DNA from 3 places in the Pediococcus acidilactici genome. Region 1 is predicted to be linked to each of the others. Evidence: a T-box and tRNA genes for the amino acid it is inferred to sense, from the RefSeq annotation. Region 1 holds a T-box; the other regions hold tRNA genes.
What was found. A T-box is a leader RNA that pairs with one kind of tRNA and senses whether it is charged. The one in region 1 lies ahead of ileS (isoleucine--tRNA ligase), so its partner is inferred to be a tRNA-Ile.
Positions count from the first base shown of each region.

Region 2: it encodes a tRNA-Ile, which carries the amino acid that the T-box ahead of ileS (isoleucine--tRNA ligase) is inferred to sense. The anticodon was not compared.
Region 3: it encodes a tRNA-Ile, which carries the amino acid that the T-box ahead of ileS (isoleucine--tRNA ligase) is inferred to sense. The anticodon was not compared.

Region 1 covers NZ_CP066046.1:484,023-487,301, reverse strand. The annotation lists gene ileS (isoleucine--tRNA ligase) at 1-1,385, opposite strand, end outside; T-box leader at 1,451-1,667, opposite strand; gene I6H64_RS02455 (DivIVA domain-containing protein) at 1,663-2,391, opposite strand; gene I6H64_RS02450 (YlmH family RNA-binding protein) at 2,415-3,200, opposite strand; gene I6H64_RS02445 (YggT family protein) at 3,193-3,279, opposite strand, start outside.
Region 2 covers NZ_CP066046.1:126,198-129,476, reverse strand. The annotation lists rRNA gene I6H64_RS00590 (23S ribosomal RNA) at 1-1,519, opposite strand, end outside; tRNA gene I6H64_RS00585 (tRNA-Ala) at 1,698-1,770, opposite strand; tRNA gene I6H64_RS00580 (tRNA-Ile) at 1,776-1,849, opposite strand; rRNA gene I6H64_RS00575 (16S ribosomal RNA) at 1,930-3,279, opposite strand, start outside.
Region 3 covers NZ_CP066046.1:1,177,308-1,180,586, reverse strand. The annotation lists rRNA gene I6H64_RS05950 (16S ribosomal RNA) at 1-1,388, shown strand, start outside; tRNA gene I6H64_RS05945 (tRNA-Ile) at 1,469-1,542, shown strand; tRNA gene I6H64_RS05940 (tRNA-Ala) at 1,548-1,620, shown strand; rRNA gene I6H64_RS05935 (23S ribosomal RNA) at 1,799-3,279, shown strand, end outside.

The sequences.
Region 1 (3,279 bases):
CCCCAAACCCGTTGACGAGAGATTACCCAGTCGCCACGGTCCCGGATCATGTTGTGGAGTCGTTTTTGACCCCATTCTGGGAGGAACTTAACGTCTTTTAACGCGTCCAAGATTTGATCACGAATTTTGTCTACCGAAGCAAACCATTGTGGAGTAGCCCGGAAAATAATTGGCTTCTTAGTCCGCCAATCAAACGGATAACTATGTGTGTAATCCATCTGCTTAAGCAAAGCGTTAGTTGCCTTTAACTTGTTCAAGGCAATTTCATTAGCATCTTCGTAGAAGACCCCTTCAAAATCAGGACCCGCTTCAGCAGTGAGGTAACCACGATCATCGACTGGTACAAAAATATCGAGGCCGTATTCTTTACCAACCCGGAAATCGTCTTCCCCAAAGCCAGGTGCCGTATGAACTAATCCCGTTCCGGAATCTAAGGTTACGAAGTCCCCTAACATAACCACTAGCTTGCGATCGCTATCAAATGGGTGGAGCGCCGTAATGTTTTCTAACTCCTGCCCGCGAACCGTCTTGATGGTTTCAACGTCTTGCCACCCAAATTGTTCAGCAGCGTAACTCAACCGGTCCGTGGCAATCACAAATTTGCGGTCGTCACCCGCGGGTTTCACAACGGAATAATCAAAACCAGCATCAATGGTAATTCCTTCTGAAGCCGGAATGGTCCATGGAGTCGTTGTCCAAACTACGAAGTAAGTGTCTTGATCCAAGACGCCCTTCCCATCGCTTACTCGTTCCGCATAAAAAGCAGATGGCGAAGTAACGTCGTGATACTCAACTTCCGCTTCTGCCATTGCCGATTCGGAAGACCATGACCAAAATACGGGCTTTTTACCACGGTAAATCAAGCCTAACTCAACCATTTTAGCAAAAGTCCGAATTTCTTCTGCTTCAAAAGATGGTTGCAAAGTTAAGTATGGGTTATCCCATTCGGCAGCTACTCCCAAACGCTTGAAGTCTTCGCGTTGCTTGTCAACTTGTTTTAAGGCGTAATCGCGACATAATTTACGGAATTCAGCCGTCGACATTTTTTTACGGTCGTGGCCTTCCTTAGTTAATTGTTGTTCAATCGGTAAACCATGCGTATCCCAACCCGGAACGTATGGGCTCCGAAAACCACTCATTGATTTATATCGGACGATAATATCCTTAGAAATCTTGTTCATCGCGTGGCCCATGTGAATGTTTCCGTTGGCATATGGCGGCCCGTCATGAAGAACAAAACTTGGCTTGCCCTCATTTAATTTTTGTCGTTGTTCATAAACTTTGTTTTCAAACCAAACGTCTTCGCGCTTCTTTTCGTTTACCGGAAGATTTCCGCGCATTTTAAACTTGGTTTTTCCTAGATTTAAAGTATCTTTAACCCGCACTAAAATCACTCGCTTTCCTAAGTATTATTCTTGAAATTTTAGACAATAAAAAAGACTCCATCCCTACTAGGGACGAAGTCAAATCGTGGTACCACCCAAATTCAAGGACGTTAAAAACGTCCTCCTCATTTTCCCATAACGGTGGAAACCGACAGCGTCTACTAAATACTTCAACGCTGCACTCAAAAGTGATTGTCCTTCTAACTAGCAGACTAACCTCACACCAACGTTAGCTCGCTGAACTGCTGATTGCTAGAAGTCCCTCTTTTTTTACGTTTTATTTTTTAGGATTTACGTGGAACCCTTGGTCAGTGGGTTTCCCCTGTTCGTTAGGTTGATCTTCTGGAAAGACCACCACCGTTTTTAGCTCATCTTCTTTGGGCTCTACAGCAGGTGTGTCCGGATCAATTTTCCCAACTTCTTCTGAGTGTACACTGTTTTCCTGAATGATGTCAAGCGCTCCGCTATTCCGCATTGCTTCCTTGATTTCACCAATCGTTAGCAATTCATCAGAACTCAATAAGTTATCCCAATCGCGTCCCTTGATCATTTGTAATTGTGATTCAAGAAGTACTTCCAGCTTTTGCCGGAAACTACGGGCTTGTTTCTTCAAGTCGTCAGTTGCCACAATAACCTTTTGAGCTTTGCCAGCAGCTTCGCCGATATAGCCGTCCGCTTTTTTGTGCGCATTTTTGACTACTACTTCAGCTTCTTTTTGAGCTTCTTTAGCAGTGAATTCCGCTTCCCGTTTAGAACTAATTTTAACCTTATCCGCGGCATCTTGGGCTACCATAATCGACTTGTTCAAGGATTCCTTCATCTCGTCGAAATATTCCACCCGGCTCTTGGCTTCGGCTAATTGGCGCCGTAACGAATCAATTTCATCATGCAAACGCCGTTGTTCAAAAGCAACGTCATCTAAAAATTCGTCAACTTCGTCGGGGTTATACCCGCGCATTTTGTTGGAAAAGTGTTTTTGTTGTATATCTTGTGGTTCAATTGCCATCTGAATAAAACCTCCGTAAATCGCTACCTAGTTTTAATTAAATCTAGTTGGGTTTTTAGCTTATCTTTTTTTGTTTTACCTAAAACTTCCACAAGCTTAATCCTACCATATTTTCGAACTGAAATGACATCATTTCTCGCAATTATTGTGTCTGATTTTTCATCAATCATCCAGTTTAATTGGACTTGGCGGTGCTCAATCAGCTCCTTGGCACGGTGACGAGAGATCGAAAAGGCGGTGGCCACTATCGAATCCAGTCGTAACGACGCAAGCGTCACTTGCGTTCTTTCCCAGTCATTAACCGGTGTAAGAATCTCGGATGGGGCTGCCAGCTGCATCCGCACTTTAATCCGGCCAATTCGCGTAATCTCATTTGAAAAGAACTTCTCTAATTCACCGTTCGTGGCCACTTGCCAACGGTCTTGGTAATGAACAATATCGCCAAACGTATCCCGTTGAATCCCAGAATTCGCTAACGTGCCTAAAATCTGGCGATGCTCCAATTCCGCGAATTTAACCGGATAATCAATTTCAAATATTTTAACTAGAAAATCCGCTTTTTCCGGAACAAAGTATTGGGGGTAAATCAAGCCCCGCTGGTTTTCTGCATTGGTAAATCCACCAAAAAAGGACAATTGTAATTCTTCATCCCGGTTAACCAGCGTCGTTAAAATGTGCTGCTGCCTTGGATTTAAAAAGTTGGTTAAAATGGACCGGTTTTGATCCTTGGCTTCTTGCACCAGCGCACTGAATTCTTCAATTAACGGTTGTTCATCCGGACGGAAGTGCTGACCAATCGGATTATCCATAAACCGTCACACCAAATAACAGTGCTTCAATGTAGGTAAGCCCGTTAGAACACAATTCTAATACTAACAGAGCCAGAAT
Region 2 (3,279 bases), 360 kb from region 1:
TTGGACACCCACTTCCAATCGGGTGCATTCCTTAGCCTCCTGCGTCCCTCCATTGTTCAAACAAGTTTAACTAGTACAGGAATCTCAACCTGTTATCCATCGCCTACGCCTCTCGGCCTCGGCTTAGGTCCCGACTAACCCTGGGAGGACGAGCCTTCCCCAGGAAACCTTAGTCATACGGTGGATAGGATTCTCACCTATCTTTCGCTACTCATACCGGCATTCTCACTTCTAAGCGCTCCAACAGTCCTCACGGTCTGCCTTCGTCGCCCTTAGAACGCTCTCCTATCACGCCACCTAATGGTGGCATCCACAGTCTCGGTAATATGTTTAAGCCCCGGTACATTTTCGGCGCAGGATCACTCGACTAGTGAGCTATTACGCACTCTTTAAATGGTGGCTGCTTCTGAGCCAACATCCTAGTTGTCTATGCAACTCCACATCCTTTTCCACTTAACATATATTTAGGGACCTTAACTGGTGGTCTGGGCTGTTCCCCTTTCGACGATGGATCTTATCACTCACCGTCTGACTCCCGGACATAAATCGATGGCATTCGGAGTTTATCTGAATTCGGTAACCCATGACGGGCCCCTAGTCCAAACAGTGGCTCTACCTCCACGATCCTAATTCCGAGGCTAGCCCTAAAGCTATTTCGGAGAGAACCAGCTATCTCCAAGTTCGTTTGGAATTTCACCGCTACCCACACCTCATCTCAGCACTTTTCAACGTACACGAGTTCGGTCCTCCAGTGCGTTTTACCGCACCTTCAACCTGGACATGGGTAGGTCACTTGGTTTCGGGTCTACATCCGCATACTAATTCGCCCTCTTCAGACTCGCTTTCGCTTCGGCTCCGTCTCTTCAACTTAACCTGGCATACGAACGTAACTCGCCGGTTCATTCTACAAAAGGCACGCCATCACCCATTAACGGGCTCTGACTTCTTGTAGGCACATGGTTTCAAGAACTATTTCACTCCCCTTCCGGGGTGCTTTTCACCTTTCCCTCACGGTACTGGTTCACTATCGGTCACTAGGTAGTATTTAGCCTTGGGAGATGGTCCTCCCGGATTCCGACGGAATTTCACGTGCTCCGCCGTACTCAGGATCCTGAACTGAGGGAGTTTGATTTAACTTACGGGGCTGTCACCCTCTCTGGCTGGCCTTCCCAGGCCCTTCAGCTATCAAGCTCTTTGGTAACTCAAATGTTCAGTCCTACAACCCCAAGAAGCAAGCTTCTTGGTTTGGGCTGTTCCCGTTTCGCTCGCCGCTACTCAGGGAATCGAATTTTCTTTCTGTTCCTGTGGGTACTGAGATGTTTCAGTTCCCCACGTTTACCTTCACACATCCTATGAATTCAGATGCGGATAATAGTCGATTAAAACTATTGGGTTGCCCCATTCGGAAATCCCCGGATCAAAGCTTACTTACAGCTCCCCGAGGCATATCGGTGTTAGTCCCGTCCTTCATCGGCTCCTAGTACCAAGGCATCCACCATGCGCCCTTCCTAACTTAACCTAACTTTACCTACGGTAAAGCGATTAATTGAGTATTGCGATTATTTTGAACTAATCTTGTTTAACCCTTTAAAATTACGCGGTTTTCTCTCGGTTTAATTATGATTAATTAAAATTAGAAAATTATAGATATTATTCAGTTTTCAAAGAACAAAAGCAGAACAACTAACGTTGTTCAATGGAGAATAGCGGGATCGAACCGCTGACCTCCTGCGTGCAAGGCAGGCGCTCTCCCAGCTGAGCTAATTCCCCATGTATGGGCCTAAATGGACTCGAACCATCGACCTCACGCTTATCAGGCGTGCGCTCTAACCAGCTGAGCTATAGGCCCGATACGCATGTGTTTTGAGAGTAGACCTCTCAAAACTAAACAAAACTTTGACTCGTGTGCGGTTCCGTATTATTCCTTAGAAAGGAGGTGATCCAGCCGCAGGTTCTCCTACGGCTACCTTGTTACGACTTCACCCTAATCATCTGTCCCACCTTAGACGGCTAGCTCCTAAAAGGTTACCCCACCGGCTTTGGGTGTTACAAACTCTCATGGTGTGACGGGCGGTGTGTACAAGGCCCGGGAACGTATTCACCGCGGCATGCTGATCCGCGATTACTAGCGATTCCGACTTCGTGTAGGCGAGTTGCAGCCTACAGTCCGAACTGAGAATGGTTTTAAGAGATTAGCTAAACCTCGCGGTTTCGCGACTCGTTGTACCATCCATTGTAGCACGTGTGTAGCCCAGGTCATAAGGGGCATGATGATTTGACGTCGTCCCCACCTTCCTCCGGTTTGTCACCGGCAGTCTCACTAGAGTGCCCAACTGAATGCTGGCAACTAGTAATAAGGGTTGCGCTCGTTGCGGGACTTAACCCAACATCTCACGACACGAGCTGACGACAACCATGCACCACCTGTCATTCTGTCCCCGAAGGGAACGCCTAATCTCTTAGGTTGGCAGAAGATGTCAAGACCTGGTAAGGTTCTTCGCGTAGCTTCGAATTAAACCACATGCTCCACCGCTTGTGCGGGCCCCCGTCAATTCTTTTGAGTTTCAACCTTGCGGTCGTACTCCCCAGGCGGATTACTTAATGCGTTAGCTGCAGCACTGAAGGGCGGAAACCCTCCAACACTTAGTAATCATCGTTTACGGCATGGACTACCAGGGTATCTAATCCTGTTCGCTACCCATGCTTTCGAGCCTCAGCGTCAGTTACAGACCAGACAGCCGCCTTCGCCACTGGTGTTCTTCCATATATCTACGCATTTCACCGCTACACATGGAGTTCCACTGTCCTCTTCTGCACTCAAGTCTCCCAGTTTCCAATGCACTTCTTCGGTTGAGCCGAAGGCTTTCACATTAGACTTAAAAGACCGCCTGCGCTCGCTTTACGCCCAATAAATCCGGATAACGCTTGCCACCTACGTATTACCGCGGCTGCTGGCACGTAGTTAGCCGTGGCTTTCTGGTTAAATACCGTCACTGGGTGAACAGTTACTCTCACCCACGTTCTTCTTTAACAACAGAGCTTTACGAGCCGAAACCCTTCTTCACTCACGCGGCGTTGCTCCATCAGACTTGCGTCCATTGTGGAAGATTCCCTACTGCTGCCTCCCGTAGGAGTCTGGGCCGTGTCTCAGTCCCAATGTGGCCGATTACCCTCTCAGGTCGGCTACGCATCATCGCCTTGGTGAGCCGTTACCTCACCAACTAGCTAATGCGCCGCGGGTCCATCCAGAAGTGATAGCAGAGCCATCTTTTAAAAGAA
Region 3 (3,279 bases), 690 kb from region 1:
CAGATGCTAATACCGTATAACAGAGAAAACCGCCTGGTTTTCTTTTAAAAGATGGCTCTGCTATCACTTCTGGATGGACCCGCGGCGCATTAGCTAGTTGGTGAGGTAACGGCTCACCAAGGCGATGATGCGTAGCCGACCTGAGAGGGTAATCGGCCACATTGGGACTGAGACACGGCCCAGACTCCTACGGGAGGCAGCAGTAGGGAATCTTCCACAATGGACGCAAGTCTGATGGAGCAACGCCGCGTGAGTGAAGAAGGGTTTCGGCTCGTAAAGCTCTGTTGTTAAAGAAGAACGTGGGTGAGAGTAACTGTTCACCCAGTGACGGTATTTAACCAGAAAGCCACGGCTAACTACGTGCCAGCAGCCGCGGTAATACGTAGGTGGCAAGCGTTATCCGGATTTATTGGGCGTAAAGCGAGCGCAGGCGGTCTTTTAAGTCTAATGTGAAAGCCTTCGGCTCAACCGAAGAAGTGCATTGGAAACTGGGAGACTTGAGTGCAGAAGAGGACAGTGGAACTCCATGTGTAGCGGTGAAATGCGTAGATATATGGAAGAACACCAGTGGCGAAGGCGGCTGTCTGGTCTGTAACTGACGCTGAGGCTCGAAAGCATGGGTAGCGAACAGGATTAGATACCCTGGTAGTCCATGCCGTAAACGATGATTACTAAGTGTTGGAGGGTTTCCGCCCTTCAGTGCTGCAGCTAACGCATTAAGTAATCCGCCTGGGGAGTACGACCGCAAGGTTGAAACTCAAAAGAATTGACGGGGGCCCGCACAAGCGGTGGAGCATGTGGTTTAATTCGAAGCTACGCGAAGAACCTTACCAGGTCTTGACATCTTCTGCCAACCTAAGAGATTAGGCGTTCCCTTCGGGGACAGAATGACAGGTGGTGCATGGTTGTCGTCAGCTCGTGTCGTGAGATGTTGGGTTAAGTCCCGCAACGAGCGCAACCCTTATTACTAGTTGCCAGCATTCAGTTGGGCACTCTAGTGAGACTGCCGGTGACAAACCGGAGGAAGGTGGGGACGACGTCAAATCATCATGCCCCTTATGACCTGGGCTACACACGTGCTACAATGGATGGTACAACGAGTCGCGAAACCGCGAGGTTTAGCTAATCTCTTAAAACCATTCTCAGTTCGGACTGTAGGCTGCAACTCGCCTACACGAAGTCGGAATCGCTAGTAATCGCGGATCAGCATGCCGCGGTGAATACGTTCCCGGGCCTTGTACACACCGCCGTCACACCATGAGAGTTTGTAACACCCAAAGCCGGTGGGGTAACCTTTTAGGAGCTAGCCGTCTAAGGTGGGACAGATGATTAGGGTGAAGTCGTAACAAGGTAGCCGTAGGAGAACCTGCGGCTGGATCACCTCCTTTCTAAGGAATAATACGGAACCGCACACGAGTCAAAGTTTTGTTTAGTTTTGAGAGGTCTACTCTCAAAACACATGCGTATCGGGCCTATAGCTCAGCTGGTTAGAGCGCACGCCTGATAAGCGTGAGGTCGATGGTTCGAGTCCATTTAGGCCCATACATGGGGAATTAGCTCAGCTGGGAGAGCGCCTGCCTTGCACGCAGGAGGTCAGCGGTTCGATCCCGCTATTCTCCATTGAACAACGTTAGTTGTTCTACTTTTGTTCTTTGAAAACTGAATAATATCTATAATTTTCTAATTTTAATTAATCATAATTAAACCGAGAGAAAACCGCGTAATTTTAAAGAGTTAAACAAGATTAGTTCAAAATAATCGCAATACTCAATTAATCGCTTTACCGTAGGTAAAGTTAGGTTAAGTTAGGAAGGGCGCATGGTGGATGCCTTGGTACTAGGAGCCGATGAAGGACGGGACTAACACCGATATGCCTCGGGGAGCTGTAAGTAAGCTTTGATCCGGGGATTTCCGAATGGGGCAACCCAATAGTTTTAATCGACTATTATCCGCATCTGAATTCATAGGATGTGTGAAGGTAAACGTGGGGAACTGAAACATCTCAGTACCCACAGGAACAGAAAGAAAATTCGATTCCCTGAGTAGCGGCGAGCGAAACGGGAACAGCCCAAACCAAGAAGCTTGCTTCTTGGGGTTGTAGGACTGAACATTTGAGTTACCAAAGAGCTTGATAGCTGAAGGGCCTGGGAAGGCCAGCCAGAGAGGGTGACAGCCCCGTAAGTTAAATCAAACTCCCTCAGTTCAGGATCCTGAGTACGGCGGAGCACGTGAAATTCCGTCGGAATCCGGGAGGACCATCTCCCAAGGCTAAATACTACCTAGTGACCGATAGTGAACCAGTACCGTGAGGGAAAGGTGAAAAGCACCCCGGAAGGGGAGTGAAATAGTTCTTGAAACCATGTGCCTACAAGAAGTCAGAGCCCGTTAATGGGTGATGGCGTGCCTTTTGTAGAATGAACCGGCGAGTTACGTTCGTATGCCAGGTTAAGTTGAAGAGACGGAGCCGAAGCGAAAGCGAGTCTGAAGAGGGCGAATTAGTATGCGGATGTAGACCCGAAACCAAGTGACCTACCCATGTCCAGGTTGAAGGTGCGGTAAAACGCACTGGAGGACCGAACTCGTGTACGTTGAAAAGTGCTGAGATGAGGTGTGGGTAGCGGTGAAATTCCAAACGAACTTGGAGATAGCTGGTTCTCTCCGAAATAGCTTTAGGGCTAGCCTCGGAATTAGGATCGTGGAGGTAGAGCCACTGTTTGGACTAGGGGCCCGTCATGGGTTACCGAATTCAGATAAACTCCGAATGCCATCGATTTATGTCCGGGAGTCAGACGGTGAGTGATAAGATCCATCGTCGAAAGGGGAACAGCCCAGACCACCAGTTAAGGTCCCTAAATATATGTTAAGTGGAAAAGGATGTGGAGTTGCATAGACAACTAGGATGTTGGCTCAGAAGCAGCCACCATTTAAAGAGTGCGTAATAGCTCACTAGTCGAGTGATCCTGCGCCGAAAATGTACCGGGGCTTAAACATATTACCGAGACTGTGGATGCCACCATTAGGTGGCGTGATAGGAGAGCGTTCTAAGGGCGACGAAGGCAGACCGTGAGGACTGTTGGAGCGCTTAGAAGTGAGAATGCCGGTATGAGTAGCGAAAGATAGGTGAGAATCCTATCCACCGTATGACTAAGGTTTCCTGGGGAAGGCTCGTCCTCCCAGGGTTAGTCGGGACCTAAGCCGAGGCCGAGAGGCGTAGGCGATGGATAACAGGTTGAGATTCCTGTACTAGTTAAACTTGTTTGAACAATGGAGGGACGCAGG